3 regions of the Vogesella oryzagri genome follow, and region 2 is predicted to be linked to each of the others. Evidence: riboswitches for the same ligand, from Rfam matches in the RefSeq annotation. Region 2 holds a riboswitch; each other region holds the start of a gene.
The links. A riboswitch is a leader RNA that binds a small molecule or an ion and turns the genes downstream of it on or off. The one in region 2 is predicted to bind glycine.
Positions count from the first base shown of each region.

Region 1: linked by a shared signal. The riboswitch ahead of glyA (serine hydroxymethyltransferase) and the one ahead of gcvT (glycine cleavage system aminomethyltransferase GcvT) in region 2 are both predicted to bind glycine.
Region 3: linked by a shared signal. The riboswitch ahead of glyA (serine hydroxymethyltransferase) and the one ahead of gcvT (glycine cleavage system aminomethyltransferase GcvT) in region 2 are both predicted to bind glycine.

Region 1 covers NZ_JBEFLD010000004.1:448,354-459,007, reverse strand. Annotated here, with positions in the region: gene ABNW52_RS09935 (choline ABC transporter substrate-binding protein) at 1-652, shown strand, start outside; gene ABNW52_RS09930 (organic hydroperoxide resistance protein) at 967-1,380, shown strand; gene ABNW52_RS09925 (L-serine ammonia-lyase) at 1,466-2,866, opposite strand; gene glyA (serine hydroxymethyltransferase) at 2,869-4,137, opposite strand; glycine riboswitch at 4,224-4,323, opposite strand; glycine riboswitch at 4,325-4,422, opposite strand; gene ABNW52_RS09915 (hypothetical protein) at 4,862-5,074, shown strand; gene betA (choline dehydrogenase) at 5,187-6,926, opposite strand; gene betB (betaine-aldehyde dehydrogenase) at 7,063-8,526, opposite strand; gene purU (formyltetrahydrofolate deformylase) at 8,756-9,616, shown strand; gene ABNW52_RS09895 (carbonic anhydrase) at 9,821-10,483, opposite strand; gene moaA (GTP 3',8-cyclase MoaA) at 10,599-10,654, opposite strand, start outside.
Region 2 covers NZ_JBEFLD010000007.1:122,984-133,637, reverse strand. Annotated here, with positions in the region: gene mutL (DNA mismatch repair endonuclease MutL) at 1-535, shown strand, start outside; gene trmB (tRNA (guanine(46)-N(7))-methyltransferase TrmB) at 587-1,252, shown strand; gene ABNW52_RS14090 (LysR family transcriptional regulator) at 1,245-2,114, opposite strand; gene ABNW52_RS14085 (DMT family transporter) at 2,200-3,114, shown strand; gene gcvP (aminomethyl-transferring glycine dehydrogenase) at 3,543-6,398, opposite strand; gene gcvH (glycine cleavage system protein GcvH) at 6,550-6,936, opposite strand; gene gcvT (glycine cleavage system aminomethyltransferase GcvT) at 7,018-8,103, opposite strand; glycine riboswitch at 8,137-8,231, opposite strand; glycine riboswitch at 8,241-8,342, opposite strand; gene gluQRS (tRNA glutamyl-Q(34) synthetase GluQRS) at 8,500-9,396, opposite strand; gene fdxA (ferredoxin FdxA) at 9,473-9,796, shown strand; gene cheD (chemoreceptor glutamine deamidase CheD) at 9,806-10,405, opposite strand; gene ABNW52_RS14050 (protein-glutamate methylesterase/protein-glutamine glutaminase) at 10,405-10,654, opposite strand, start outside.
Region 3 covers NZ_JBEFLD010000011.1:2,273-12,926, forward strand. Annotated here, with positions in the region: gene putA (trifunctional transcriptional regulator/proline dehydrogenase/L-glutamate gamma-semialdehyde dehydrogenase) at 1-1,796, shown strand, start outside; gene ABNW52_RS17630 (branched-chain amino acid ABC transporter substrate-binding protein) at 1,916-3,142, shown strand; gene ABNW52_RS17635 (L-serine ammonia-lyase) at 3,289-4,689, opposite strand; gene glyA (serine hydroxymethyltransferase) at 4,811-6,064, opposite strand; glycine riboswitch at 6,211-6,308, opposite strand; glycine riboswitch at 6,310-6,408, opposite strand; gene ABNW52_RS17645 (NAD(P)-dependent oxidoreductase) at 6,586-7,230, opposite strand; gene ABNW52_RS17650 (LysR family transcriptional regulator) at 7,335-8,231, shown strand; gene ABNW52_RS17655 (methyl-accepting chemotaxis protein) at 8,444-10,312, shown strand; gene mmuM (homocysteine S-methyltransferase) at 10,373-10,654, shown strand, end outside.

The DNA.
Region 1 (10,654 bases), on a different contig from region 2:
CAAGGCTGGGCAGCTGAAGGTGCTGGATCGCCCCAACCTGGTGGGCGCCAAGTACACGCTGGCGGTGCCGGACTATGTGGCGGCTGGCGGCCTGAAAACCTTTGCCGACATTGCCAAGTTCAAGGACAAGCTAAACGGTAAGATCTTCGGCATCGAGCCGGGTAACGACGGCAACAAGCTGATCCAGGACATGATCAAGAAGAACCAGTTTGGCCTGACCGGCTTCAAACTGGTGGAATCGAGCGAAGCCGGCATGATGTCGGAAGTGGAACGCGCGATCCGCCAGAAGAGCTGGGTAGTGTTCCTGGGCTGGGAGCCGCATCCGATGAACGTGAAGTTCAAGATGACCTACCTGGCCGGTGGCGATGACGTGTTCGGCCCCAACTTCGGCGAGGCCAAGGTGTACACCGCGCTGGCTACCGACTATCAGACCCGCTGTCCGAACGTGGCGAAACTGCTGACCAACCTGCAATTCACCACCGACATCGAAAACCGCGTGATGGGCCCGATCATGGCCAAGGTCAAGCCGGAAACCGCCGCGCGCGACTACCTGAAGAAAAACCCGTTCGTGCTGAAGAACTGGCTCGCGGGCGTGACCACCTTCGATGGCAAGGACGGCATGGCTGCCGTACAGCACCACCTGGCCAACTGATTCTGCGTCTGCCGTGCAAAAGCCGCCATCCTGTGATGGCGGCTTTGTCGTTGTTGCTCCCGTGCGCTGAGTGGATGGGGCTGTGGTGGCTACAGCGAGCTGCTGTCGTGCTTTCTGGCGGCGGCTGGTGTCGCCGGAGCCCTCAGTTGTAGATAGACGTGCCTTGTTGCCGCCTGAAAGCCACCACCGGCGCTGGCGGTTTTGCGGCCGGCAATAGGGTGGAGCAATGGCTGATATTGCCAAATACAAGTTGTGTGCAATTTAGTTGTGTATGATCATTGTGGCTCCCCAATCGCACAGCCCAGGAGTACACCATGCAAGTTCTGTATACCGCCCATGCCACCGCTACTGGCGGCCGTGATGGCCGCGCCGTCAGCGACGATCGTCAACTGGATGTGCCACTGGCGATGCCGCCAGCACTGGGTGGCAATGGCGCTGGCAGTAACCCGGAGCAGCTGTTTGCCGCCGGCTACGCCGCCTGCTTCCTGTCGGCGCTCAAGCTGGTCGCCGGCCAGCAGCGCGTGGCCCTGCCGGCTAGCGCGGCTGTAGCGGCAGCGGTGAGCATCGGGCGTGACGATAGCGGCTTCGGCCTGGCGGTGACCTTGAACATCAGCCTGCCGGGCGTGGCGGCCGCGGCGGCGCAGACGGTGATCGATGCCGCACACCAGGTCTGCCCGTATTCCCGCGCCACCCGCGGCAATATCGCGGTCAGCCTGCAGCTGGCCTGAGCAAGCGGTCCACACGGCAGATAAAAAAACGCCCGCAGCTGCGGGCGTTTGTCGTGGGGGCGGCCAACGTTGGCCGCAGTGCCGCTCAGCACTCGACAATGTTGACCGGTACCTCGACGATGTTTACTGCCAGGCCACCGCGGGCGGTTTCCTTGTACTTGGTGCTCATGTCGCGGCCGGTGTCACGCATGGTCTTGATCACCCGGTCCAGCGACACAAAATGCTGACCGTCTCCGCGCAGCGCCATGCGCACCGCGTTGATGGCCTTCACCGACGCCATGGCGTTGCGTTCGATACACGGCACCTGCACCAGGCCGCCCACCGGGTCGCAGGTCAGGCCCAGGTTGTGCTCCATGCCGATCTCGGCGGCATTTTCCACCTGTTCCGGCGTGCCGCCCATCACCTCGGCCAGGCCGCCTGCCGCCATCGAACAGGCGGAGCCGACCTCGCCCTGGCAACCGACTTCGGCGCCGGAGATGGAGGCGTTAAGCTTGAACAGGATGCCGATGGCACCGGCGGTGAGCAGGAAGCGCACCACGCCGTCGTCGCTGGCGCCGGGCACGAAGCGGGCGTAGTAGTGCAACACCGCCGGCACGATGCCGGCCGCGCCGTTGGTCGGTGCGGTGACCACGCGGCCGCCGCCGGCGTTTTCCTCGTTCACCGCCAGCGCGTACAGGTTCACCCAGTCCATCACAGTCAGCGGGTCACGCAGGCTGGCTTCCGGCGTCGACAGCAGCTTGCGGTGCATGTCGGCGGCGCGGCGTTTTACTTTCATGCCGCCGGGCAGGATGCCTTCGTGCGCACAGCCGCGCTGCACGCAAGCCTGCATCACGTGCCAGATGCCCAGCAGGCCGGCGCGCACTTCTTCCTCGCTGCGCCAGGCTAGCTCGTTCTCCAGCATGATCTGGCTGATCGGCTTGCCATGCTCCTTGCACAGTGCCAACAGCTCGGCCGCGTTCTTGAACGGGTGGCGCAGCTCGGTGGCGCCCGGTGGTACGAAGCCGGCGTCCACCGCCGCTTCGTCCACCACGAAACCACCGCCCACCGAGTAATACGCCCGCTTGACGATGACTTCGCCGCGGTCGTCGCGCGCCTCGAAGGTCATGCCGTTGGGGTGGTAGGGCAGCGATTTGCGCTTGTGCAGCACCAGGTGTTCACCTTCCGCGAATAGCACCTCGTGGCTGCCCAGCAGTCGCAGCCGCTTGCTGTCACGAATCGCCGCCACCATCGCCGGCACGGCGTCGGTGTCGACTTCGTCCGGCAGTTCGCCCTGCAGCCCCAGCAGTACCGCGATGTCGGAGCCATGGCCCTTGCCGGTGGCGCCCAGCGAGCCGAACAGCTCGCAACGCACGCTGGCTACGGCGGCCAGCTGGCCGTCCTTCTCCAGGCGGGCGACGAACTGTCGCGCGGCGCGCATCGGGCCGACGGTGTGGGAGCTGGATGGGCCGATGCCGATCTTGAACAGATCAAACACGCTGATGGCCATGATCAGCTCTCGCTGACTGCGCGGTATACCGGATACGCGGCGCACAGCTCCGCTACCTGGCGTTTCACGCGTGCGCTCACTTCCGGGTTCTCGATGTCGTCGAGGATGTCGCACACCCAGTGCGCCACCTGGCGGGCTTCGGTTTCCTTGAAGCCACGGCTGGTGATGGCCGGAGTGCCGATGCGGATGCCGCTGGTCACGAACGGGCTTTGCGGATCGTTCGGCACCGCGTTCTTGTTCACGGTGATGTGGGCGGCGCCCAGCGCGGCATCGGCGGCCTTGCCGGTGAGGCCCTTGTCGATCAGGTTCAGCAGGAACAGGTGGTCATCGGTCTTGCCGGACACGATGCTGTAGCCGCGGGTCTGGAACACATGCACCATGGCGCGGGCATTGGCCAGCACTTGCTTCTGGTAGTCAACGAACTCCGGCTGCAGCGCTTCCTGGAACGCCACCGCCTTGGCGGCGATCACGTGCATCAGCGGGCCACCCTGGATGCCGGGGAATACCACCGAGTTCAGTTTCTTTTCCAGTTCCGGGTTGCTGGCCGCCAGGATCAGGCCGCCGCGCGGGCCGCGCAGGGTCTTGTGGGTGGTGGTGGTCACCACGTGGGCGTGCGGAATCGGGTTCGGGTACAGGCCGGCGGCCACCAGGCCGGCAACGTGGGCCATGTCCACGAACAGGTAGGCGCCGATGCTGTCGGCGATCTCGCGCATGCGCTTCCAGTCCACCACCAGCGAGTAGGCGGAGAAACCTGCCACGATCATCTTCGGCTGGTATTCATTGGCCATGCGCTGCACTTCGTCGTAGTCGATCTCGCCGGTTTCCGGGTTCAGACCGTACTGCACCGCGTGGTAGATCTTGCCGGAGAAGTTGACCTTGGCGCCGTGGGTGAGGTGGCCGCCGTGCGCCAGGCTCATGCCCAGCACGGTGTCGTGCGGTTCCAGCAGTGCCATGTACACGGCGGCATTGGCCTGGCTGCCGGAGTGTGGTTGCACGTTGGCGTAATCGGCGCCGAACAGCTGCTTGGCGCGGTCGATGGCCAGCTGCTCGACGACGTCCACGTGTTCGCAGCCGCCGTAGTAGCGCTTGCCGGGGTAGCCCTCGGCGTACTTGTTGGTGAGCTGGCTGCCCTGTGCCTGCATTACGCGCGGGCTGGTGTAGTTCTCGGAGGCAATCAGCTCGATGTGGTCCTGCTGGCGCTGGTCTTCGGCCTGCATGGCGGCCCACAGGGCGTCGTCGAAACCGGCAATCTGCATATCCTGGGTAAACATGGCGCTCTCCAAACGGGTGGGCTGCGGCCAACGTTGGCCGCAAGCCCGATAAACGGGGTGGGTGGTCGCTGGCGACCGTGCTTGCCCCCTCTGTCCGTTTGCCTGAGAGATTGGGCGCATCGGGTTGACGATGCGCCGTGCTGCCTTCGGCGAGATGCGCGGGCGGCGCATCTGCTCTCCAGAGAGCCTGGGCAGGACAGTTCTTTTGCCTGAGAGTTTTCGGGGCGATTCCCCTTCGGCGCCGCCGCTGGGGGCTACCCGGGCGATCTCTCCTGTCTGCCTGACATGGCTGTCAGTCAATCTAGAGAGCGCCTTGACGGGCGTCAATGCGTGCCGTCGGCGGCTTTTTCGCCATCCGGCGGCGGGTCTTGGCTGGCGGCGCGGGCAGGGCGGGAAAGTGCCGGAATTGCGTCGGTCATGGCATGAAAGCGGTCGGCTATGGCAATGCTTTGGCGCCGCTCGCCAGCATGGTGTGGCAATTATAATATTTTGATTTTTATGGGAAATGCGGCTTTTTTGCGACAGTCTGCCTGTGTTGCGGGCGACTATCGCTTGCGGTGATGTGGCGGAGATGAACTTTCGTTATCGATTGTAATCGATTCGTAAAAATACATTTATATGATCAGTATCGAACATTTGTGTCGCAATCTTGATGTTGCATTGCACAAGATGGCGCTACAATTGCGGTGTAGTTTGATGACTGAAAAACATATTGGACGCTGAAATGAAATACATTATCTCTAGCCTGCTGGCACTGCTGCGTAACAAGAACATTCAACTGGAAGCCGGCCTGCGCGTGAATTACGCCCCGCATGGCTATGTGAAAAAGTTCGACGGCACCGTGGTTGCCTACGACAAGGCGCGTGGCGTACTGGTGGCCTGGCCGCGTGGCGGTAGCGACTGGTTGTCGAAGGAAGATCTGGCAGTCATCTGCTGAAATATTCGGATATGAAAAACGGCTCGCAACTGGCGGGCCATTTTTATTTGCACTGCCGGCTGCGCAAATAAAAAACGCGCACCGGAGTGCGCGTGACAGGTGTGGAGTCGGGTCAACGAATGGCTTCGGCCCTGGGCGGATACCACAGCAGGGCCGCCTGCGGGTCACGGGCGGCGGCTTCGGCCAGCTTGGCCGGCTGCCGGCCGGCGACAAAGTAGGGTGCCTGCGAGCGCGGCAGTGGCGCACGGCCGCGGATGCGGTCGGCGATCTTCTCCGCCATCATGATGGTGGGCGCGTTGAGGTTGCCGGTGGTGACCTGCGGCATGATCGAGGCATCCACCACGCGCAGCCCGCTCAGGCCGTGCACGCGGCCTTCGTTGTCCACTACCGCCATCGGATCGCTGGCGTCGCCCATCTTGCAGGTGCAGGACGGGTGCAGCGCGGTTTCGGCGTGTTCGCGCACGAAGGCGTCGATCTCGGCATCGCTCTTGATCATCATGCCCGGCTTGATTTCCTTGCCGCGGAACTCGTCCATCGCCTGCTGCGCGATGATCTCGCGGGTGATGCGCACCCCGGCGCGGAACTCGCGCCAGTCGGTGTCGTGCGCCATGTAGTTGAAGCGCAGGATCGGATGGTCGCGCGGGTCGCAGCTTTTCAGCTTCACGCTGCCGGTACTGGGCGAACGCATGGAGCCGACATGGCACTGGAAGCCGTGCGCCTTCACCGGGTTGCTGCCGTCGTAGTTCATCGCCAGCGGAATGAAGTGGTACTGCAGATTGGGCCAGGCGAAGCTTTCGTCGCTGCGGATGAAGCCGCCGGCCTCGAAGTGGTTGCTGGCGCCGATGCCGGTGCCGCGCAGATACCATTCGATGCCGATCGGCGGCTTGTTCCACCACTGCAGCGCCGGGTACAGCGACACCGGTTTGAGGCACTCGTACTGCAGGTACATTTCCAGGTGGTCCTGCAGGTTTTCGCCCACGCCCGGCAGGTGCGCCACGCTGTTGATGCCCATGGCGCGCAGCTCGTCGGCGTTGCCGACGCCAGAGCGCTGCAGCAGCTGCGGCGAGGCGATGGCGCCGTTGCTGACGATCACTTCGCGGCTGGCGAACGCCTCGTGCCAGCTGTCGCCCTGCAGATAGCTGACGCCGATGGCGCGCTTGCCGTCGAACAGGATGCGGTCGGCCAGCGCGCGGGTTTTCACCTGCAAGGTTGGCCGCTGCCGCGCGGTGTCCAGGTAGGCCAGCGAGGTGCTGCAGCGGCGGCCGTCAGCGGTGGTGGTGCGGTCCATCGGACCGAAGCCTTCCTGGCGGTAGCCGTTCAGGTCGTCGGTACGCGGGTGGCCGGCCTGCTCGCCGGCGGCGACGAAGGCGGCAAACAGCGGCGAGATGTCGGCCTTGGGGGTGGTGACGTGCAGCGGCCCGTTGTTGCCGTGATAGTCGTTGCCACCCTTGTCATAGGTTTCCGCCTTGCGAAAGTAGGGCAGACAGTCGCGGTAGCTCCAGTCCTCCAGCCCCTTGTTCGCGGCCCAGCCGTCGTAATCCATGGCGTTGCCGCGGATGTAGACCATGCCGTTGATCAGCGATGAGCCGCCCAACCCTTTGCCGCGGCCCTGGGTCATGATGCGGTTGCCCATGTGCGGTTCGGGCTGGGTGGTGTAGGCCCAGTTGTAGGTCTTGCCCTGCAGCGGGTAGGCCAGCGCGGATGGCATCTGCGTGCGCCAGTCCAGGCGCCAGTCCGGGCCGCCGGCTTCCAGCAGCAGCACGCTCACGCCCGGGTCTTCGGTCAGCCGCGCAGCCAGTACGCAGCCGGCCGAACCGGCGCCGACGATGATGTAGTCGAATTCCTGTTTCATGACCGTTCTCTTGCGGCCTCGGGCCGCGTTCAGGGTGGGCGCTTCGCTAGGTCAGCGCGGGCGTGGCAGACAAAACCGCGCTGCGTACCCGAGCCTGGGGACGCAACGCGGTGAGCGTGGTGTTGTCTGTGCTGTCTTATTCGTACGGGCAGGCGACGCCCGACAGCTCCACGTACACGCTCTTCAGCTGGGTGTAGTAGTCCAGTGTGACCAGGCTGTTCTCGTGGCCGATGCCGGATTCCTTCAGCCCGCCGAACGGCATTTCGATCGGCGTGATGTTGTAATTGTTGATCCAGCACACGCCGGCCTGCAGCTTCTCGGCCATGCGGTGGCCACGGGTCAGGTCGCGGGTGAATACCCCGGCGGCCAGGCCCAGGCGGGTGTTGTTGGCTCGCGCCAGCACTTCGGCCTCGTCCTTGAATTTCAGTACCGACATCACCGGGCCGAAGATTTCTTCGCGCACGATGCTCATGTCGTCGTGACAGCCGGCAAAGATGGTGGGGGCGATGAAGTGGCCGCCCTCGCAGCCCGGCACTTCCACGCGCTGGCCACCGGCCAGCAGGCTGGCGCCTTCGGCAATGCCCAGCTCGACGTAGCGCAGCACGTTGGCCGCATGGTCGCCGGAGATCTGCGCGCCGACCTGGGTGTCCGGCTGCATCGGGTCGCCGATCTTCAGCTTGCGGGTGCGGGTCACCAGTTTTTCCAGGAAGGCATCATGGATGGACTCGTGCACGAATACGCGGGTGCCGTTGGTGCAGATTTCGCCCTGGGTGTAGAAGTTGGCCAGCATGGCGGCGGATACTGCCTGGTCCAGGTCGGCGTCATCGAAAATGATCAGCGGCGACTTGCCGCCCAGTTCCATGGTGACGCGCTTCAGCGTCTTGGCGGCATCGGCCATGATGGCCTTGCCGGTTTCCACCGAGCCGGTCACCGATACCTTGGCTACGCCCGGATGGGCGATCAGCTGCCGCGCCGGGGCGGAGCTGCCGAGGATCACGTTGAACACGCCGTCCGGCACGCCGGCTTCGGTGTAGATCTTGGCCAGTTCGATGGCGGTCATCGGCGTGAGCGAGGCCGGCTTGTAGATCATGGCGTTGCCACAGGCCAGCGCCGGTGCCGATTTCCAGCAGGCGATCTGCAGCGGGTAGTTCCAGGCACCGATGCCCAGGCACACGCCCAGCGGTTCGCGGCGGGTGTAGGCAAACGCGCCCTTGAGCGCGAATTGCTGGCCGTGGATGCTGGCGGCCAGGCCGCCGAAATACTCCACGCAGTCGGCGCCGGACAGTACGTCCACCACCTCGGCTTCCTGGATTGGCTTGCCGTTGTCGCGTACTTCCAGCTCCGCCAGCTGGCGGTTGCGCTCGCGCAGCAGTAGTGCGGCGCGGTTGAGGATGCGACCGCGTTCGGCACCGCTCATGGCCGACCACACGGCAAAGCCTTGCTGTGCCGCCTCCACCGCCAGTGCCACTTCGGCATCGCCAGCCTGTTGTACGCGGCACAGCACTTTACCGGTAGCCGGCTCGATATTGTCTACCAGCGGCAGTGCCGGATTGTCGATGCTGCGGCCACCGATATAACTGCACAGAATGGGGGTGTTCACGTCGTCTCCTTGCTGGTCGCCTATGATATGCCAGCATTGGGCCACGTCTGCCGCGGCGATTCCTGTCTGTTTCCGACATCAACCCATGTCGGCCCGACCAGGGGAATGTCCAGAAAAGGCCAACCGGTGACGGCTGGCGACCAGTACGCAACGTAGCAGCAGGCTAAGGTTGGCCGCAATGCCCCCAGCGGGCTGGCAATATGAACTGCAGGCACAAGGAGACAACACCATGACCGCATCCCACCGTTACACCCTGGCCTGTACTTGTCGCAGCGGGCCGGGCCAGGTCGCCCGCATTTCGCATCTGCTGGACATGCAGCACTGCTATATCGATGAACTGGCGGTGTTTGACGACCCGGACACCGAGCGCTTTTTCGTGCGCTGCACCTTCCACGCGCTGGATGGCACCTTTACCGAGAGCGGGCTGCGCACGGCGCTGAGCGGCCTGACCGAGCAGGGCGTGCTGGAATGGACGCTGCACGACAGCCACGTGCGCCCGCGCGTACTGATCATGGTATCCAAGCTGGACCACTGCCTGAACGACCTGCTGTATCGCCGCAAGATGGGCGATCTGGACATGGACGTGGTGGCGGTGGTGTCCAACCACCCGGACCTGGCGCCCATCGCGCAGGCCTACGATATTCCTTACCACCACCTGCCGCTGACGGCGGACACCAAGCCGCAGCAGGAGGCGGCGCTGCTGGCGCTGATCGAGACCACCGGCGCTGAGCTGGTGGTGCTGGCGCGCTATATGCAGGTGCTGTCGCAGGAGACCTCGCGGCTGCTGTCCGGGCGGGCGATCAATATCCACCATTCCTTCCTGCCCGGCTTCAAGGGAGCCAAACCCTACCATCAGGCCCATGCCCGCGGCGTGAAGCTGATCGGTGCCACCGCGCACTATGTCACCGACGATCTGGACGAAGGTCCGATCATCGAACAGGTGGTAGAGCGCGTCGATCACGCTCACAGTGCCGAGCAGTTGCTGACCGTGGGTCGTGACATGGAGTGCCTGGCACTGGCGCGTGCAGTGCGCTTCCATCTGGAGCGCCGGGTGTTCATGAACGGGAATCGCACCGTCGTGCTGCGCTGATTTGGTGCATCAGGGGGGGCAAGGTTGGCCGCATGGTGCGGCCAACCTTGCCGGCTGCCGAGAAGGCAACTTGTTCCGTTGCTATCGGCCGTGACCGGTCGTTGAGGTGGTAACTTTTGCGTTCACACAACAAAGCCCTTGCGCGTAGCGCAAGGGCTTTGTCAATTATCCCAAGGCTGGCCACATGGTGCGGCCGGTCTTGCTTCAGGCGGCGGAAGCCTGCTGTCTGGGCTGCAGCGGGCACACCAGCGGTACGAACGCCTTGCCGGCGGCATCGTAGCCCCACAGCGCGCCGTCGTTGAGATCGAAATACCAGCCGTCCAGCACCAGTTGCCCGGCCTGCACTTTTTCTGCCAGCCATGGATAGGACAGCAGATTGTCCAGCGACACCATGATGGCAGCCTGCTCGCAGCGATGCAGACGCTGCGCTTCGTCTTCGTGACCATAGCTGCGATAGACAAAATCGCGCGCCGGCGCGGCGATGTCCAGCCAGCGGGTGAGGGCGCTGTCCTGTGGCGTGGAGCGCTGCATCAGCGCACGGATGCCGCCGCAGCCGGCATGGCCCATCACGATAATGCGTTCCACGTTCAGGCTCAGCACCGCGAATTCCAGTGCCGCCGCCACGCTGGCGTGCTGGTTGCCGGCATCGTACGGCGGTACCAGGTTGGCCACATTCCGCACCACGAACATCTCGCCCGGCTGGCTGCTCATCAGTGCCGGCGGGTGCACGCGCGAATCACAGCATCCGATCACCAGTGTGGCCGGATGCTGGCCGTGGCGCAGCGCTTCGTACAGGTTTTGTTCCGGGGAAAAGTAGTTTTGCTGAAAGCGGCGAAAGCCATCCAGCAGGGGTTCGACCGAGTTCATGATGCGGCTCGCTTGAGGGGTTCTGGTGCAGCCGGTCTCGCCAGGCAAAACCGGCTGCAGCAGAGCCCGCTGCCGGCTGTCGGCTGGCAGCCGTGTTGCGGCCAACGCTGGCGGCCTAGCCGCCGGTCATCGACATGAAGCGCACGACCTGGTTCGGGCGCTCGATGAATT
Region 2 (10,654 bases):
CAGCCAGTGCGAGGACGGCCTGATCGTGGTGGACATGCACGCCGCCCACGAGCGCATCGTCTACGAACGGCTGAAAACCGCGCTGGAAGCCGACACCATTCCGATGCAGCCGCTGCTGCTGCCGGTATCCTTCGCCGCCGACAAGTTCGAAGTCGCCACCGTGCATGAGCATGGCGCCGATATGCAGCGCCTCGGCATCGAGCTGGCGCCGCTATCGCCGACCCAGATCGCGGTGCGCGGCGTGCCGGTGTGGCTGCAGGACAGCAGCCCGGTGGAGCTGGCGCGCGCGGTGCTGAAGGACGTGCGCGAATTCGGCCTCACCCAGGTACTGACCGAGCGCCGCAATGAGCTGCTGGCCACCATGGCCTGCCACGGCGCGGTACGCGCCAACCGCCAGCTGACGCTGCCGGAGATGAACGCGCTGCTGCGCGACATGGAAGCCACCGAGCGCTCCGGCCAATGCAACCACGGCCGCCCCACCTGGAGCCGCCTCAGCATGCGCGACCTGGACAACCTGTTCATGCGTGGCAAATGATTCACCCAGGTTGGCCGCCTGCGGCTAACCTTTCCCGTTACCGGATTCACCATGTTCGCCAACTCCCGCCCCGTAACCAGCTCGCAACCCGGCCCGCACAGCCGCCTGGCCGAGGTGGTGGCGCGCCATGCGCAGCACCCGTTCCAGAAGCCGTTCGCCGACTACAACCGTACCGCCTACGCCACGCTGCTGGCCGCCTGGGACGGCCGCGCGCCGCTGGTGCTGGACACCGGCTGCGGCGTGGGCGCTTCCACGCTGAACCTGGCGGCACAGCAGCCTGATCACTTCATCGTCGGCATCGACCAGTCACTGGATCGCCTGCAGCGCGGCAAACCGGCGCCGCTGCCGGACAACGCACTGCTGCTACGCGCCGACATGGTGGACATCTGGCGCCTGCTGGCCGCCGACGGCATCCGCCCGGCGCAGCAGTGGATGCTGTACCCCAACCCGTGGCCCAAGCCGGAACACCTGCAACGCCGCTGGCACGGCCACGCGGTCTTCCCCATCGCGCTAGCGCTGGGCGGCCGGCTGGAGCTGCGCAGCAACTGGCAGACCTATGCCGAAGAGCATGCGCTGGCGGTAAGCCAGCTCTGCGGTCAACCTTGCCACGCCGAACGCTGGCAGCCGCAAGACTTCCTCACCCCGTTCGAGCGCAAATACCACCACTCCGGCCATGCGCTGTGGCGGGTGGTGGTCGACCTGCCAGCGGCTAGCTGACGCCCTCGCGCCGCAGGGTGCGCAGCAGTTGCTCGTACATGGCATCCACTGCCGGACTGCGCGCCGAAGCATCGCTGCGGATCAGCGCCACCGACTGTGCCGGCAACGGCGGCAGGCCATGGCGTTCGTCCAGCACTTTCAGGTCTGGCGGCAGGCTGCAGCGACTGAGCACCGCCACCGCCATGCCGCTGTAGGCCACCGCCAGCTGGCCAGCCACGTTGGGGCTGTAGTAGACGATGCGGTAGGCGCGCCGCTGTGCCTCGATGGCCGCCAGCGCTTCGTTGCGCGCGCGGCTGCCAGCTTCGTACACGGCAATCGGCAGCGGCTCGCGGCGCCAGGCTTCGTGCTCTTCCGCCGCCACCCACAGTAGCGCCTCGCGGAACAGCAGCTCGCCACGCTGCGGCTGGTCGCGCGTTACCAGCGCCAGGTCCAGTTCGCCGCGCTCCACGCGCGGAATCAGCACCGTGGATTGTTCGCATACCAGGGTGATCTCCACCCCAGGGTAGCGGCTGGAGAAGGTGCGCAGCACCGGCGCCAGGTAGGCCATGGCGTAATCGTCCGGCGCGCCCAGGCTGATGCGGCCGCTGACTGCCGGGCCATGCAGCACCGCCAGCGCCTCGGCATGTACGGCGAGCATGCGGCGCGCATGCGGCAATAGCTCGCTACCCGCCACGGTCAACACCAGGTGGCGCGGGCCGCGGGCCAGCAAGGGCCGCCCGGCGGCGTCTTCCAGCTTCTTCAGCTGCATGCTGATCGCCGACTGGGAGCGATACAGCTGCCGCGCCGCGGCGGTAAGCGAACCGCTGTCCACCACGGTAACGAAGGCGCGCAGCCAGTCCAGCTGCAGATCGGTGCTGTTCATGGCCACTCCATGCATTCGAAAATCGAATGATAGCATCGCCATAAATCCGCTTTTCGCGATATCGCGCAGCTTCCACAATGCCTGCATGAAGACCGCTACCTCCACCCTGAGCGCTGCTGCCACCGGCAGCGGCACCGCCGCCGAACAGCGCGGCACGCTGCTGATGACGCTTGGCGGCGTGCTGCTGGGCAGCATCGGCATTTTCGTTACCGAAGCCGGCCAGGACCCGGTGACCACGGTGCTGTTCCGCTGCCTGTTCGGCGGCCTGGCGCTGCTGCTGTGGGGCGCGGCCAGTGGCCGACTGGGCGAGTTGCGCCTGAGCGGGCGCACGCTGTTGGCCGCCGTGCTGGCAGGCGTGCTGATGGTGAGTAACTGGGCGCTGTTCTTTGCCGCCATCCCGCTGACCTCCATCGGGGTGAGCACGGTGGTGTTCCACCTGCAGCCGTTCTGGGTGCTGCTGCTGGGCGCCTGGCTGCTGCGCGAGCACCTGTCATCCACGCGTTCGCTAGCCTGTGGTGTGGCGCTGCTGGGCCTGGCGCTGGCCACCGGGCTGTTCGACCAGCCGGCACAACAGGTGCTGACCGCCGGCTACATCAAGGGCCTGCTGCTGTGCCTGATCGGCTCGCTGTGTTATGCCGGCGTGCCGCTGATCGCCAAGCTGGCGCCCGGTGTCAGCGCCTTTGCGCTGGCGTGGTGGCAGTGTGCGGTGGGCGTGCTACTGAGCGCCTGGTGGCCGCTATGGCATGGCTTGCCGCCGGCCGGTGCCACCTGGGGCTGGCTGATCGGCCTGGGCAGCCTGCACACCTGCCTTGCCTACGTGCTGCTGTATGCCGGCATGAGCCGCCTGCCCACCAGCCGCATCGCGGTGCTGCAGTTCATCTACCCGGCCACCGCCATCGTCATCGACTGGCTGGCCTACGGTCATGCGCTGGGCCCGCTGCAGTTTGGTGGTCTGATGCTGCTGGGCGGCGCGCTGTGGACGGTGCGGCGCTGCGCATGATGCAAGCAGTGGAATCCGCTACGCGGATGATGTTTGAAGTCGCCGGTTCCGCCCGGCGCACGGGCAAGGGGGCGTGCCGCCGCCCCCTGGCAACCCCGCTCGCCCCAATGGTCCGCGAAACCCCGGCCAAAAAGGAACTCGCCAGGCGCCGGCAATTCGCCGTTTGCTAACGTCAAACGGCTCAGCTGCCGTCTTAAAACCTGGCGAATACCATTTTGACCGGCGCTCCCCGTGGGGCAAGTTGGGTGCAACAGTATAGTGGCTGCAAGCATGTATCGGTCTGATCTGGGAAACATCTGCAGCCATCGTTGAGTGATACAACCCATAAGCTTGCCCACAAGTTCTAACACTTCCTGCACAAACAAAAAGCCCCGCTTGCGCGGGGCTTTGCCATGCCGGGTTGGCCGCATGCGGCCAACCTTGCCGGCTTACTGGTAGCTGTCGATGGACGGGCAGCTGCAGATCAGGTTGCGGTCGCCGTATACGTCGTCGATACGGTTCACGCTCGGCCAGAACTTGTTTTCCAGCACGTACGGCAGCGGGAAGAACGCTTCTTCGCGGCTGTACGGGCGGGTCCACTCGCCGGCGATGTCTGCCTTGCTGTGCGGTGCATTCACCAGCGGGTTGTTGTCCGCCGGCCATACACCGTTCTGCACCTTGTCGATTTCCTGACGGATGGACAACATCGCGGCGATGAAGTGGTCCAGCTCGGCCTTGGATTCGGATTCGGTCGGCTCGATCATCAGCGTGCCCGCTACCGGGAAGCTCATGGTCGGGGCGTGGAAGCCGTAGTCCATCAGGCGCTTGGCCACATCCACTTCGGTCACGCCGGAGGCAGCCTTCAGCGGGCGCAGGTCGATGATGCACTCATGCGCCACGCGGCCATTGCGGCCGGTGTACAGCACCGGGTAGTGCGCCGACAGGTGCTGCATCAGGTAGTTAGCGTTCAGCAGCGCCATTTCGGTGGCGTGCTTCATGCCTTCGTAGCCCATCATGCGGATGTACATGAAGGAGATCGGCAGGATCGATGCGGAGCCGAACGGCGCGGCTGATACCGCGCTCTGGCCAGCCACGGCGCCCGGAACCTCGGACACCACGTGGTTAGCCATGAACGGCGCCAGGTGCGACTTCATGCCGATCGGACCCATACCCGGGCCGCCGCCGCCGTGCGGAATGCAGAAGGTCTTGTGCAGGTTCATGTGCAACACGTCGGCGCCGATGTCGGCCGGACGGGTCAGGCCCACTTGCGCGTTCATGTTGGCGCCGTCCATGTACACCTGGCCGCCGGCCGCATGCACGATCTCGCAGATTTCCTTGATGCCTTCCTCGAACACACCGTGGGTGGACGGGTAGGTGATCATCAGTGCACCCAGGTTGGCCGCATGCTGCTCGGTCTTGGCACGCAGGTCGGCCATGTCGACGTTGCCGTTGTCGTCGGTCTTCACCACCACTACCTGCATGCCCAGCATCTGCGCGGTAGCCGGGTTGGTACCGTGCGCGGATTGCGGAATCAGGCAGATGGTGCGGTGCGCGTCGCCACGGCTGGCGTGGTAGCGGCGGATGGCCAGCAGGCCGGCGTATTCGCCCTGTGCGCCGGAGTTCGGCTGGATGGAGATGGCATCAAAACCGGTGATGGCCAGCAGCTGCTGCTGCAGCGCGTCGATCATTTCCAGATAGCCAACAGCCTGGTCGCGCGGGGCGAACGGGTGCATGTTGGCGAATTCCGGCCAGGTGATCGGGATCATCTCGCTGGTGGCGTTCAGCTTCATGGTGCAGCTGCCGAGGCTGATCATGGAGTGGTTCATCGCCAGGTCGCGGTTTTCCAGCTTCTTGAGATAGCGCAGCATCTCGTGTTCGCTGTGGTGGGTGTTGAACACCGGGTGCGACAGGATGGCGGATTCGCGTTTCAGTGCAGCCGGGATGGCGTCGGCCGCGGCGGCGTCCAGCGCGGCGATGTCGGCGGCCTTGCCGGTGAAGATCTCGATCAGCTGCTTGAGATCGGCTTCGCTGGCGGCTTCGTGGAAGGCCACGCCCAGCACGCCGTTGCCGGCATCGCGCAGGTTAATGCCGGCAGCCAGTGCTGCGGCGTAAACGTTGGCCGCATTGGCGCCCAGCTCAACCTGCACGGTGTCGTAGAAGCGGTCGAACACCAGCTTGCCGCCGGCGGCCTTCACCGCGTGGGCGAAGATGGCGGCCATGCGGTGGATGCGTGCGGCGATGCGCTGCACGCCCTCGGCACCGTGGTACACGGCGTACATGCCGGCGATGTTGGCCAACAAAACTTGACTGGTACAGATGTTGGAGTTGGCCTTCTCGCGGCGGATGTGCTGTTCGCGGGTCTGCAGCGCCATGCGCAGCGCGGTCTTGCCCTTGGCATCCACCGATACGCCGATGATGCGGCCCGGGGCGGAGCGCTTCATCTCGTCCTTGAACGCGAAGAAGGCAGCGTGCGGGCCACCGAAGCCCATCGGCACGCCAAAGCGCTGGGTGTTGCCCACCGCCACGTCGGCGCCCATTTCGGCCGGCGACTTCAGTGCCACCAGTGCCATCACGTCGGCGGCAACCACCGCCAGTGCGCCCTTGGCCTTGGCCGCGGCGATGTACGGGGTCAGGTCCAGCAGCTCGCCGGATTCGCCCGGGTACTGGAACAGCACGCCGAAGTAGTCGCCATTGCCGGCTTCTTCCGGGTGACCCAGCACCAGTTCGAAGTCGAAGTATTCGGCGCGGGTCTGCATCACGTCCAGGGTCTGCGGCAGCACGCGGCTGTCGACGAAGAACTGGTTGGATTTGGACTTTGACACGCGGCGTGCCATGGCCATCGCTTCGGCGGCGGCGGTAGCTTCGTCCAGCAGCGAGGCGTTGGCGATTTCCAGACCGGTGAGGTCGATCACCATCTGCTGGAAGTTCAGCAGCGCTTCCAGGCGGCCCTGGGCGATTTCCGCCTGGTACGGGGTGTAGGCGGTGTACCAGCCCGGGTTTTCCAGCACGTTGCGCAGGATCACGCCCGGGGTCAGCACCGGGTAGTAACCCAGGCCGATGAAGGACTTGTTCACCACGTTCTTGCTGGCCACCGCTTTCAGGTCGGCCAGGGCGTCGGCTTCACGCTGCGCCGGCGGCAGATCCAGGTTGCGGTTGAAGCGGATATTGGCCGGCACGGTCTGTGCCACCAGGTCCTCGAAGGAGCTGGCGCCGACATAGGCCAGCATCTCGGCCTTCTCGGCCTCGCACGGGCCAATGTGGCGTTCGATGAATTCTTGATGATTGAAGAGTTGCGAGAGCGACATGTCTTCGGTTCCGTATTTCATTGCCACGAAAACACACGGAAACACAGGCGACAAGGTTGGCCGCAGCGGCGGTCATGGCCATGTCCTTCCGTGTGCTTTCGTGGCTAAAAGCAAAAAAGCCCCGCTGTCTTGTGACAGCAGGGCCATTCGATCAGGCGCCGATTTCGGCTGCGTAGGCAGCGGCGTCGAGCAGCTTGTCCAGATCGGCGGCGTTGGCCGGCTTGATCTTGAAGAACCAGCCTGCGCCGTACGGCTCGCTGTTGGCCAGGTCTGGAGTGGCTTCCAGTTCGCCGTTCACTTCCAGCACTTCACCGGCGATCGGGGCGTAGATGTCGGAGGCGGCTTTTACCGACTCCACCACGCCAGCCTGCTCGCCATCACCCAGTGCGCTGCCTACGGTCGGCAGTTCCACGAACACGATGTCACCCAGCAGCTCTTGTGCATGCTCGGTGATGCCCACGGTAACGGTACCGTCAGCTTCCAGACGCAGCCATTCGTGGCTGGAAACGTATTTCAGTTCGGCGGGGATGTTGCTCATGTGATTCTCCTGATGCAGATAGTTTGGATCTTGATTGGGTATTACCGGGGTGACGCTCTCGCCACGTCGTTATACACCAGCTTATTCAAAAACTTTCTTGCCGTTGCGCACGAACGGCATTTTCACCACGCGCACCTCGGTCAGGGTGCCACGCAGGTCCACCTGGGCGGTAGCGCCGGTAGTGGCCGGGACACGCGCGATGGCGATGGAGTGTTTCAGGGTCGGGGAGAAGGTGCCGCTGGTGATGATGCCTTCCTGGCCATCGACCACTACTTTCTGGCCTTCGCGCAGCACGCCGCGGCCTTCCAGCACCAGGCCGACCTGCTTCATGGCCACGCCGGCGGCTTTCTGCGCTTGCAGTGCCTGGCGGCCGATGAAGTCACGCTCTTCCGGATTCCAGGCAATGGTCCAGCCCATGCCAGCTTCCAGCGGCGACACGGTTTCGTCCATGTCGTGGCCGTACAGGTTCATGCCGGCTTCCAGACGCAGGGTGTCGCGCGCGCCCAGGCCGATCGGCGCTACGCCGGCTGCCTGCAGCTGCTGGAAGAAAGGGATGGCTTCGGCGGCCGGGATCATGATTTCCAGGCCGTCTTCACCGGTGTAACCGGTGCGGGCCACAAACCAGTCGCCGAACGGCAGACCCTGGAATACTTTCAGGCCCTGGATGGAAGCGGCCCAGTCCGGCTTCACGGCACAGACTTTGGCAATAGCCTGCGGGCCTTGCACTGCCAGCATGGCCAGATCGCGGCGTACCTGCAGCTGCACGTCGAAGCCGGCGGACTGCTTGTCCATCCACGCCAGATCCTTGTCGGTGGTGCCGGCGTTGATCACCATGCGGTAGCCGTTGGCGGCCAGGTACACGATCAGATCGTCCACCACGCCGCCTTGCTCGTTGAGCATGCCGGAGTACAGTGCCTTGCCTTCGAAGCCCAGCTTGGACACGTCGTTGGCAATCAACTTTTGCAGCCAGGCTTTGGCATCGCTGCCGCTGATGTCCACCACGGTCATGTGGGAAACATCGAACATGCCGGCGTCACTACGCACGATTTCATGTTCTTTCAGCTGCGAGCCGTAATGGATGGGCATTTCCCAGCCGGCAAAGTCGACCATCTTTGCATTGGCGGCGATGTGCGCATCAAACAGGGGGGTACGTTTCGGGGCCGTCATGGGCAAGTCCTCGGAGTGAGTTTTTCCGCTAGCTCACACCCCTCTGTCCCTGCACCTGAGATTTTCCGGCATTGCGCCGTTAGCCCCTTCGGTGGGCGCGTATTGCGCCGCTCTCCAGATTCTACGGACCTTGCGATCCGATTCTTGCAGTCCTTTTGCCTGAGCGATTGCGGGTGCACTTGCGCCTTCGGCGGCAGCCTACTGCGCTAGCAGCGGCTACACTCTCCTGCGGAATGCCCGGATTATCGTTGTCCGCCGCCAGCTTGGCAAGTCGGGTTTTGTCCATTTTTCAGGCACTTGCGGCAAGTGCACAGCTGGCAATCATGATATTTCGCTTTGCGGCCAACCCCTTAGCCCGCCTGACAGCACTGGCGCGATAACCAGCCGCGCCTTAACTCAAGCGATAGTCACCGGGCCAGCCGGCACGCGGGCCAGCGACCAGTTGGCGAGTGCCCACTGCCACAGCTCTGGCAGCGACTGCCGCTCCGCCGGTGGCAGATGCCCGAGCCGTTGCAACGCCAGCCGCAACTCCCCTGCCGCCGCCTGCGGTGAAATGGCGGGTGCCAGCGTCTGCTTGGACAACTTCTCGCCGGCGGCATTGACCATCAGCGGCAGGTGGCAGTGCGTCACCGCCGGCCCCGCCAGACACTGGCGCAACCATAGCTGGCGCGGCGTGGACACCAGCAGATCAGCGCCGCGCACGATGTCATTGATGCCCTGCGCGATGTCGTCCACCACCACCGCCAGCTGGTAGGCCCAGAAGCCGTCGGCGCGCAGCAGCACAAAGTCGCCGATGTCGCGCTGTAGCTGCTGCACGTAATGCCCCTGCAGCCGGTCGTCGAAGCTCAGCTCGGTCTCCGGCACTGCCAGCCGCCAGGCGCGCGGTGAGCGACCCGTTGCCACGCCATGGCGGCAGGTGCCGGGGTAGACCATGCCATCGACGCCGCGCCGACCGTGCTCGCTGATTTCCTTGCGCGTGCAGGCGCAACCGTAGGCATCGCCTTGGGTAATGAGCTGGTCCAGTGCCGCGCGATACAACGGGTGGCGCTGGCTCTGGTACACCACCTCGCCGTCCCATTCGAAGCCGAACGCTTCCAGCGTGCGCAGAATGTTGGCCGCAGCGCCCGGCATTTCACGCGGCGGGTCCAGATCTTCCATGCGCAGCAACCACTGGCCACCACGGCAGCGGGCTTCGAGATAGCTGCCGACCGCCGTGGTTAGCGAACCGGCATGCAGCAAGCCGGTGGGGCTGGGGGCGAAACGACCACGATAATCAGGATTCAGGGCAGACATACGAGGACGGGCAGACAATAATCACAGACAGGCCCCCGTTGGCACGGGGCGGCCGGCGACTGACGGAGGGCGGGAAATGACGCACGTTGTAACTGAAGCCTGCATCAAATGCAAATACACCGACTGCGTGGAAGTGTGTCCGGTGGACTGCTTTCATGAAGGCCCCAATTGCCTGGTGATCGACCCGGACGAATGCATCGACTGCACGCTGTGCGTGCCGGAATGCCCGATCGACGCCATCACCACCGAAGAGGAACTGCCGCCGGGCCAGTTGGTGATGCTGGCGCTGAACGCCGAGCTGTCGAAAACCTGGCCAGTGATCGTCAGCCAGAAAGAGCCGCTGTCCGACCACGAGCACTGGGCCGGCGTCAGCGACAAGCGGGATCTGCTGGAACGCTGACGCGGCGGCTCAGATAAACAGGTCGATATCGCCGCTGCCCTTGCTTTCCGTATCGCGGTCGATACGGCGGCGGTAGCTGTCCTCTTCCTGCACCAGGGTCTGCTGCGGGCGGATTTTCTTGATCAGCACCTTGCCGCTATCAGTAAAGAAATACACCTTGCGCGCAATATCCGCCCCCAAATCTTCCGCCACGATGGGGATATGTTCCTGTGCCAGGAAGGCATGCACGAAACTGGCATTGCGCTGACCGATATTCACCTTGGTCATGCCATCCAGTACGCTGCCACCGCCGAATACCTTGGCTTCCAGCGTGCGGCGGTTGGCGCCCAGCTTGAGCATGTCGTTGATCAGCAGCTCCATGGCATGGGTGCCGAAGCGGGCCGGCATCAGCCGGTCGCTGCTGCTGCTGCCCTGATCCGGCAGCATGAAGTGGTTCATGCCGGCGATACCGGTAACCCGGTCGCGCAGACAGGCCGACACGCAGGAGCCCAGTACCGTCACCAGCAGCAGACCGTCGTCGGTGGCCTGATATTCGCCCGGCAACAGCTTGGCGGCATTCTTGTTGAAATGCTTATCGAAATAACGGTGCGCGGCATGACCTTTTGGCATCAGTCCTCCCGCTTACGTTGGCCGCACAGATAGGCCAGCACCCGCTCGGCCATGCACGGCAGCGGTACGACCTCATGCACCGCGCCCAGCTCGTAGGCGGCACGCGGCATGCCATACACTACGCACGAGGACTGATCCTGGCCGAAGTTGTAGCTACCGGCTTCACGCATGCGCAGCATGCCGGCGGCGCCATCCTTGCCCATGCCGGTAAGAATCACCCCCACCGCCCGCTTGCCCAGCAGCGTGGCC
Region 3 (10,654 bases), on a different contig from region 2:
CTGCTACCGAGCCGGCCAAGCGTGCCCTGTGCCTGGAGCGCATGGCCGACCTGATGGAAGACAATATGGCCACCCTGATGGGGCTGGCCGTGCGCGAAGCCGGCAAGACGCTGAACAACGCGATTGCCGAAGTGCGCGAGGCAGTGGACTTCTGCCGCTACTATGCGGCCCGCGTTCGCGCCGAGTTCGATAATCAGCGCAACCCGGCACTGGGCCCGGTAGTGTGCATCAGCCCGTGGAACTTCCCGCTGGCGATCTTTATCGGCGAAGTGACTGCCTCGCTGGCTGCCGGTAACGTGGTACTGGCCAAGCCGGCCGAGCAGACCGCACTGATCGCCGCTTACGCGATCCGCCTGCTGCATGAAGCCGGCGTGCCGCGTGACGTGCTGCAGTTCCTACCGGGGCGTGGCGAAGTGGTTGGCTCCGCGCTGACGACCGATGCCCGCATCAAGGGTGTGATCTTCACTGGCTCTACCGAAGTGGCACAGATCATCAACCGCGCCCTGTCCGGCCGCGGCGAAGAAGTGCCGCTGATCGCCGAAACCGGTGGCCAGAATGCTATGATCGTCGACAGCTCTGCGCTGCCAGAGCAGGTGGTCACCGACGTACTATCCTCGGCTTTCGACTCCGCCGGTCAGCGTTGCTCGGCCCTGCGCGTGCTGTATCTGCAGAACGACATCGCCGACAAGGTGGTGACCATGATCAAGGGCGCCATGGACGAGCTGCGCGTGGGCAACCCGGCCAGCTTCAATACCGACATCGGCCCGGTGATCGATGCCGAAGCCCAGGGCAACCTGTTGCGCCACATCGACGGCCTGAAGCCGCGTGCCCGCAGCATGTACCAGGCCCAGCTGACCGATGAGTGTGCTGCCGGGACCTATGTGGCGCCGACGCTGTTCGAAATCGACAGCATCAAGCTGCTGGAGCGCGAAGTATTCGGCCCGGTGCTGCACGTGATCCGCTTCGAGGCCAACCAGATCGACCAGGTTGTGGCCGAGATCAACAGCACCGGTTATGGCCTGACCCACGGCATTCACAGCCGCATCGATGAAACCATCGAGGCCATCACCAGCAATGTCAAGGTGGGCAACGTCTACGTGAACCGCAACATCGTTGGAGCGGTAGTGGGTGTGCAGCCGTTTGGGGGCGAAGGCAAGTCCGGTACCGGCCCCAAAGCCGGCGGCCCGTTGTATCTGTACCGTCTGACGCGCGGCAGCTGGGATGCCAAGCTGACGGCCAACCCGGAGGCGGTGGACTTCACGGCGCTGGAACAGCTGCAAGGCGTACTGCCGCAGCTGAAGCTGGATGATGGTGCACGCAAGCACTTGCAGGAGCTGATTGTCACTGCCCGTCACCATTCGCCGCTGAACCACGCCGAGACCCTGCCGGGCCCGACAGGCGAGATCAACACGCTGCTGTTCGCGCCGCGCGGTCTGGTCGCGTGCTCGGCAGATAACCTGGAAGCGCTGGTAATGCAGGTGGCGGCGGCGTTCGCCACCGGCAACCAGGTGTTGCTGCAGAATGGCGTACCGGCACAACAGTTGGCCGCAGTGCTGAAGAGCCGCGTACAACTGGCCGACAAGGTCGAAGCTGCCGATGTTACCGCCGTACTGTACGCCGGCCCCGACGCCGAGCGCCTGCGCCAAACCCTGGCGCGTCGCGACGGTGCCCTGATTCCGCTGCTGTTGGTCGAAGAGGGTGGTTACAACCTGCATCGACTGGTTGTGGAGCGCGCGATTAGCGTGAATACCACGGCGGCAGGCGGTAATGCGAGTCTGATGAGCATTGGTGACTGATTGGACTTGATCTTGGCAGGTGGCATTGAAATAATGCGCCTGCCTTGTTGTAAACGTTCGCCAGTAGACAAAATCCATTGGCACGAGCAAACCCTGACACAAAAGAGAAGAGAAACGACATGCGACTGAACAAACTGACCAGCGTATCCCTTGCCGTTGCTGCCGCCCTGGCTATCGCCGGCTGCAGCCAGAAGCAGGATGCCCCGGCAGGCGAGGCCTCTGCTGCCAGCGCCGCCGCTGACGGCAACGTAGTGAAAATCGGCTTTGCCGCGCCGCTGACCGGCCCGCAAGCCCACTACGGTGAGGAATACAAAAACGGCGTGACCCTGGCGATCGAAGATGCCAACGCCGAGAAGCCGACCATCGATGGCAAACCGGTAACGTTCGAACTGGTGGCCGAAGATGACCAAGCCGATCCGAAGACCGCTACCCAGCTGGCACAGAAGTTCGTCGACAACAAAGTGAACGGTATCGTCGGCCACTTCAACTCCGGCACTTCCATCCCGGCTTCCAAGATCTACTCTGACGCCGGCATCCCGATGATCGCCATGGCGACTTCCCCGGTATTCACCTCCCAGGGTTACAAGAACACCTTCCGCTCCATGACTTCTGACACCCAGCAGGGTTCGGTAATGGGTCAGTTCGTGGTTCAGAAGCTGAACGCCAAGAAGATCGTTATCGTTGACGACCGCACCGCTTACGGTCAGGGTCTGGCCGACGAATTCGAAAAGGCCGTAAAAGCCGCTGGTGGCGAAGTGGTGAAGCGTGAGTTCACCAACGACAAAGCCACCGACTTTGCCGCCATCCTGACCTCCATCAAGGGCGTGTCCCCGGACGTGGTGTTCTACGGTGGTGCCGACGCACAGTCCGCCCCGATGGCCAAGCAGATGAAGCGCCTGGGTCTGAAGGCTCCGCTGGTGTCCGGCGAAATGACCAAGACCCCGACCTTCCTGAAGCTGGCTGGTCAGGAAGCCGAAGGCACCATCGCCTCGCTGGCTGGTCTGCCGCTGGACAAGATGCCGAAGGGTGCCGACTACGCCAGCCGTTACAAGGCCCGCTTCAACATGGACGTAGCTACCTACTCCCCGTACGGCTATGACGCTGCCCGCGCCATGATCGCTGCGATGAAGGAAGCCAACTCCGCCGATCCGGCAAAATACCTGCCGGTACTGGCCAAGGTACAGTACAAGGATGGCGTGACCTCCTCCAACTGGACCTACGACGACAAGGGCGACCTGAAAGACGGCGGCATCACCGTGTACAAGGTTGAAAAAGGCGAGTGGAAAGTAATGGAAACCGTTGGTGGTGGCGCCGCTCCGGCCGCTGCTGCTTCCGCCGCCCAGTAATCCCGTCGGCAGCCTGGCTGCCTGCGCAAAAAAGCCTGACAGTACGCTGTCAGGCTTTTTTTATTGTGCCGGTGTTGCCGGCATGAAAAACGCCCGCTTGCGCGGGCGTTGTCTTGTCTGCGGCCAACGTTGGCCGCAAGCAGGCATCAGCATTCCACGATGTTCACCGGCACTTCGATCACATTGATCGCCAGGCCGCCACGCGCGGTTTCCTTGTACTTGTTGCTCATGTCACGGCCGGTGTCGCGCATGGTCTTGATCACCCGATCCAGCGACACGAAGTGCTGGCCATCGCCACGCAGCGCCATGCGCGCGGCGTTGATGGCCTTGATCGCCGCCATGGCGTTGCGCTCGATGCACGGCACCTGCACCAGGCCGCCCACCGGGTCGCAGGTCAGGCCCAGGTTGTGCTCCATGCCGATCTCGGCGGCGTTCTCTGCCTGTTCCGGCGTACCGCCCAGCACTTCGGCCAGCGCGCCGGCGGCCATCGAGCAGGCGGAGCCGACCTCGCCCTGGCAGCCGACTTCGGCACCGGAGATGGAGGCATTGAGCTTGAACAAGATGCCGATGGCGCCGGCGGTGAGCAGGAAGCGCACCACGCCGTCCTCGCTGGCGTTCGGCACGAAGCGCGCATAGTAGTGCAGCACCGCCGGGATGATGCCGGCTGCGCCGTTGGTCGGCGCGGTGACCACACGGCCGCCGCCGGCGTTTTCCTCGTTCACCGCCAATGCGTACAGGTTTACCCAGTCCATCACCGTCAGCGGGTCACGCAGCGCGGCTTCCGGCGCATTGGTGAGCTTGCGGTACAGGTCGGCGGCACGGCGCTTCACCTTCATGCCGCCAGGCAGGATACCTTCGTGGGCGCAGCCGCGCTGCACGCAGCCTTGCATCACCTGCCAGATCTGCAGCAGGCCGGCGCGCACTTCCTCCTCGCTGCGCCAGGCCAGCTCGTTCTCCAGCATGATCTGGCTGATGCTCTTGCCGTGACGCTGGCACAGCGCCAGCAGCTCGGCACCGGTCTTGAACGGGTGCTTCAGTTCGGTCACGCCCGGCGGCACGAAGCCGGCATCGATCGCCGCCTCATCCACCACGAAGCCGCCGCCCACCGAGTAGTAGGCGCGCTTGGACAGGCTGTTGCCGGCGGTGTCGAAGGCTTCGAAGATCATGCCGTTGGGGTGGTAGGGCAGGGCCTTGCGCTTGTACAGCAGCAGGTCTTCCGCTTCGTTGAAGGCAATGCGCTGCTGGCCGAGCAGGGAGATCGCCTTGTCGGCGCGGATGGTGGCCAGTATCTGTGGCACGGCATCGGTGTCCACCAGGTCGGGTTGCTCGCCGGCCAGGCCCAGCAGCACCGCGGTATCGGTGCCGTGGCCCTTGCCGGTAGCACCCAGCGAACCGAACATTTCCGATTTCACGCGCGTGGTGGCGGCCAGCAGGCCGTCTTTTTCCAGGCGGGCGACAAACTGCCGCGCGGCGCGCATCGGGCCGACGGTGTGGGAGCTGGACGGGCCGATGCCGATCTTGAACAGGTCGAAAACACTGATTGCCATGCTGCTTCTCTTGTCTGGTTGCGGTGCCGCCGTGGGTTGGCGGCACCCGGTTTACAGGGGGTGGCCCCGTGCTATTGGACAACGCGCCGCGGCCAGGGTTGACCGCAGCGCCACTACTATTTTAACGATAGACCGGATACGCGGCGCACAGCTCCGCAACCTGGCGTTTCACGCGTGCGCTCACTTCCGGGTTCTCGATGTCATCGAGAATGTCACACACCCAGTGCGCCACCTGACGGGCTTCGGTTTCCTTGAAGCCGCGGCTGGTGATGGCCGGGGTGCCGATGCGGATACCGCTGGTGACGAACGGGCTTTGCGGATCGTTCGGCACCGCGTTCTTGTTGACGGTGATGTGCGCGGCACCCAGTGCGGCATCGGCAGCCTTGCCGGTGAGGCCCTTGTCGATCAGGCTCAGCAGGAACAGGTGGTCGTCGGTCTTGCCGGACACGATGCTGTAACCGCGGGTCTGGAATACATGCACCATGGCGCGGGCGTTGGCCAGCACCTGCTGCTGGTAATCGACGAATTCCGGCTGCAGCGCTTCCTGGAATGCCACCGCCTTGGCGGCAATCACGTGCATCAGCGGGCCACCCTGGATGCCGGGGAATACCACCGAGTTCAGTTTCTTCTCCAGTTCCGGGTTGCTGGCCGCCAGGATCAGGCCGCCGCGCGGGCCGCGCAGGGTCTTGTGGGTGGTGGTGGTCACCACGTGGGCGTGCGGAATCGGGTTCGGGTACAGGCCGGCAGCCACCAGGCCGGCAACGTGGGCCATGTCCACGAACAGGTAGGCGCCAACGCTGTCGGCGATCTGGCGCATGCGCGCCCAGTCCACCACCAGCGAGTAGGCGGAGAAGCCGGCCACCAGCATCTTCGGCTGGTACTCATTGGCCATGCGCTGTACTTCGTCGTAGTCGATCTCGCCGGTTTCCGGGTTCAGGCCGTACTGCACCGCATGGTAGATCTTGCCGGAGAAGTTGACCTTGGCGCCGTGGGTGAGGTGGCCGCCGTGGGCCAGGCTCATGCCCAGCACGGTGTCGTGCGGTTCCAGCAGTGCCATGTACACGGCGGCATTGGCCTGGCTGCCGGAGTGCGGCTGCACGTTGGCGTAGTCGGCGCCGAACAGCTGCTTGGCGCGGTCGATGGCCAGCTGCTCGACTACGTCCACGTGTTCGCAGCCGCCGTAGTAGCGCTTGCCGGGGTAGCCCTCGGCGTACTTGTTGGTGAGCTGGCTGCCCTGTGCCTGCATTACGCGCGGGCTGGTGTAGTTCTCGGAGGCAATCAGCTCGATGTGGTCCTGCTGGCGCTGGTCTTCGGCCTGCATGGCGGCCCACAGGGCGTCGTCGAAACCGGCAATCTGCATATCCTGGGTAAACATCGCGTATCTCCTGGTCGCCGGCGCAGGCGGCAAAAGGTTGGCCGCACCGCGCCTTGAATAAAACGGGCGGTGACGGGCGGACGGTCTGCTGGATGCGGCAGACAGATGGATGGATGGGCGTCCGCCCGGTATCACCGGACGATGCCCCCTCTGTCCCTTTGCCTGAGAGATTGCGGCGCAGTGTGCACTGGCCATGCTGCCTTCGGCGAGGCCGCGCCGTGTGGCGGGCCTACTCTCCAGAGTGCCTGACCAGCGCAGTTCTTTTGCCTGAGAGTTTCTGGGGCGATTCCCCTTCGGCGCTGCCGCTGGACGCTTGTCCGGGCAGTCTCTCCTGCGCTGGTGGCGGCCAACCTTGCAATCGGCCGCGTGGCTTGGCGCAATCTAGAGAAGGTGGCCGAGGCTGTCAACGCATGTCGGACAGTATTCTATGTGCAGCTGCAGCATGCAGCGGCGTGGCAGATGTAAAAACACCCCACCGGGCACGTGGCGTGCCTGCGGGGAGCTGCTGATGCTGCGTTGCGTCAGGCGCTGGCGGCGGTGAAGCGGCGGCGATGATGTTGCGGGGTTTCCGCTTCATCCAGAATGGCCACCGCCAGGTCGGCTACGCTGATGCCGGCCGGGGCGTCGCCGGCCATCAGCAGCTCGTCGCCGCCCAGGCGGTAGTGGCCGCTGCGCGCGCCCGGTGCCAGCAGGGCCGGCGGCGACACGAACGCCCAGTCCAGCTGCTGTTCGCCCTGCAACTGCTGCAGCGCCTGGCGTGCGCCTTCGGCGCCTTCCTTGTATTCGGCAGGGAAGTGCGGGGTGTCGATCAGCTGCACGCCGGGCGCCACGTACAGGCTGCCGGCGCCGCCTACCTCGATGAAGCGCGCCACGCCGGCGGCCTTGACCCCGGCGACGATGGCGGCATGGCCCTGCAGGAACAGCTGGCGGATGTCGGCCTTGTCCCAGCCCGGATTGAAGGCGCTGATCACCACGTCGTGGCCGCGCACCGCGCTGGCGATGCTGTCGGCGTCGTAGGCATTGGCCGCCACTACTGTCAGGTTGGCCGCTGCGGTTACGCGTTCGGGGCGGCTGACAATGGCGCTGAGCTGGTGGCCGCGGGCCAGGGCTTCCTGCTGGATGGCGCTGCCGACAAAGCCGCTGGCGCCGATAAGGGCAATCTTCATGTGGACTCCTTCACGAGGGGTGAAACATGAGTCCATGGTAGTAAACGGCAGTGGACTTGATAATCCATGCTATTTTTCATTCATTGTGAAGTGGTGCTACATAAATGGATGAATTGCGCAGCATGGCGGTGTTTGCCACGGTGATTGAGAAGGGGTCGATGAACAGTGCGGCGGCAACGCTGGGCATGACGCCATCGGCGGTGAGTCAGCACGTGCGCCGGCTGGAGCAACTGCATGGCGTGGTGCTACTGCACCGTACCACCCGCAAGCTCAGCCTGACCGAGGCCGGCAGTCTGTTCTACCAGGGCTGTGCGCAGATGTTGGCCGCCGCGCGCCAGGCGGAAAGCCAGCTGGCGGCCATGCGCGAAGCACCCAGCGGTGAGTTGCGCATTTCCGCGCCCAGCGGTTTTGCCGGCGGTGTGCTGGGCGAGGCGCTGGCGCCGCTGCTGGCGGCTAACCCCGGGCTGAGCCTGCAACTGTTTTTTCACGATGAGCTGGTGGATCTGACCGACTTGCGCATCGATCTGGCGTTGCGGGCCGGCAACCTGCCGGACTCCACCCAGGTGGCGCGCTATCTGTGCGACTGGCCACTGCTGTTGTGTGCGGCTCCGGCGTACCTGGCGGCGGCGGGCGAGCCGCAGCAGCCGGCCGAGTTGGCTCGGCACGCCATGATCGGCGTCAACCCGCGCGGCGGCGCGCAATTCCCGCTGCAATTGACGCGTGGCGAAGAGGTGCAGCGGTTGACGCTGCCGGCGCGCATTGCCAGCAACAGCATGCTGTCGGCGCGGGCATTCGCGCTGGCCGGCATGGGCATTGCGCTGCAGCCGGAGCCGGAAATCCGCCGCGAACTGGCTGCCGGGCTGCTGCAGCAGCTGTTGCCGGAGTGGCGGGCACCCGCATTACCCATCTATCTGGTGACGCCACGGCGCGATGCGCAGCCGGCCAAGGTAAGGCATGCGCTGGCCGCTTTGCAGGTGGCGCTGGGTAAACGTGCAGATTGAATATTGTCGTCTGTACGACTGGAATTTTCCGCTGTTTAAACCTAACATGTCGAAATTGTGAATTTGTTTTAAATCAATTCAATGTCATGGTAATGCCGACTTTATTGCCGAAAGTGCATGAAATTGTTTTCTGGCTATAACAGGAACGGGGCCATGTCCTCGGTAGTACCATCCACCATCGCACAAATCAATAAACAGGGGAAAAACCAATCATGTCTTTGCGCACAAAATTGATGGCATTTGTGCTGCTGGTGATAGCAGCACTCGCCGTCGTCTTCTGTGGTGTGGCCTACTGGAAAATGAGTGACACGCTGGAAAGCCAGATTGAAGGCCAGATCAAGATGGCGGCCGACAATAAGGTGAGCTTTGTCTCCGAATGGGTGCAGGTGCGTCAGAACATTGTGGCGGCCGTGTTGCCGCGCTTTGGCACCGGTGAACTCAAGCCCATCCTCGATCAGGCGCAGAATGCCGGCAAGTTCGACGATATGTACGTCGGCCAGCCGGACAAAACCATGACCCAGTTCTCCGGCGGCACCCCGGTACCGCCGGGCTACGATCCGACCGGTCGTCCGTGGTTCCTGGCCGCCAAGGATGCCAACGGCCCGATCGCCTCGCCGCCGTACATCGATGCTGCCACCAAGCGCCCGATCATCACCTTTGCCCAGGCGCGCAAGGATGGCGGCCAGCTGGTGGCCGTGGCCGGTGGTGACGTGACGCTGGCGCGCGTGGTGGAGGAAGTGGTGTCCGCCAAGCTGCCGGGCGATGGTTATGCCTTCCTGATCACTGCCGAAGGGGACGTGATTGCCCACCCACAGAAAGATTCCGGCCTGAAGAAGATCAGCGACGTGGTACCGGGCTTCGACCTGGGCGCGCTGAACAAGGACGGTCAGATCCAGTTTGCCGATATCGATGGCAGCAAGCAGATGGTGGCGCTGTTCCCGGTGCCGAAAACCAGCTGGCTGCTGGGGGTGATGGTGCCGCACGCGGCCGCCATGGCGCCGGCGCGCCAACTGATGCTGGTGATGGTGGGGCTGGCGGTGGCCGGCATGCTGCTGGCCAGTGTCTTTGCCTACGTGGGGGTAACCCGCATGCTGTCCGGCCTGGGTAGCCTGCACAAGGCGATGCAGGAAGTGGCCAGCGGTCACGGCGACCTGACCAAGGTGTTGCCGGTGGGCAACCGTGACGAAGTGGGGCAGATTGCCGACGCCTTCAACCAGTTTGTGGCCAAGCTGCGCGAGATGTTCCTGACCGTGCGTGACGAGTCCGATGCGCTGGCACGCGACGCCTCCGACCTGAGCCGCGTGGCCGAGCAGATCGGCCAGGATTCGCGCGTGCAGTCCACCGAGCTGTCCGCCACGGCGGCCACCATCGAGGAAATCACTGTCAGCATCAACCACATCGCCGATCACGTGGGCGAAACCGAGCAACTGGTGGCGCAATCGCGTACCAACTCGGTGGAGTCGCATCGTGCCATGGCCGAAGTGGAGCGCGAAGTCGCTTCCATTCAGGAGGCGGTGGCCTCGCTGCATAACGTGATGGGCAGCCTGTCCGGCCAGTCCGAGCAGATCAAGGGGATAGTCGGCGTGATCCGCGACATCGCCGACCAAACCAACCTGTTGGCACTGAACGCGGCGATTGAAGCCGCCCGTGCCGGCGAATCCGGCCGCGGCTTTGCCGTGGTGGCCGACGAAGTGCGCAAGCTGGCCGAGCGTACCGCCACCGCCACCGTGCAGATCGCCGAGATGATCGACACCGTGATCCGCCGCACCGGTGAAGCCATTGAGCACGCCGACACCACCAACGAGAAGGTGTCTTCTGGTGTAGCATTGTCGCGCCAGGCGGCCGACAAGGTGGAAGTGATCAAGAGCAATGCCGAGGAAATCTCCTCGCGCATGGGCGAGATCACTTCGTCCACGGCAGAGCAGGGGGTGGCAACCAACGAGATGGCTCGCAGTGCCGAGCGTGTGAACGTGATGGCGCAGCAGACCGATACCAGTCTGCAGGACGCACTGGCGACCATCAACGTGCTGGCGCAGCGCGGCGACGAGCTGAAGGCACTGGTGGCACGCTTCAAGCTCTGATCGGTTCCCGTCGTATCCCGCCCCGGCCCGCGCCGGGGTTTTTCATTTGTGGAGCCAGAATTGCACAATCCTTTCAGTCAGTTTTCCCCGGATACCCCCATCGTGCTGGATGGCGCCATGGCGTCGGAGCTGGAGCGTCGCGGTTGCGATCTCAATGACCCCCTGTGGTCGGCGCGCGTGCTGATCGAGCAGCCGCAGCTGATTCAGGACGTGCACTACGATTACTTCATGGCCGGAGCTGACGTGGCTACCACCGCCAGCTATCAAGCCAGCTTTCCCGGCTTTGCCAAGCGTGGCCTGAGCGCGGAAGAATCGGCACGGCTGATGCGGCTGTCCATCGAG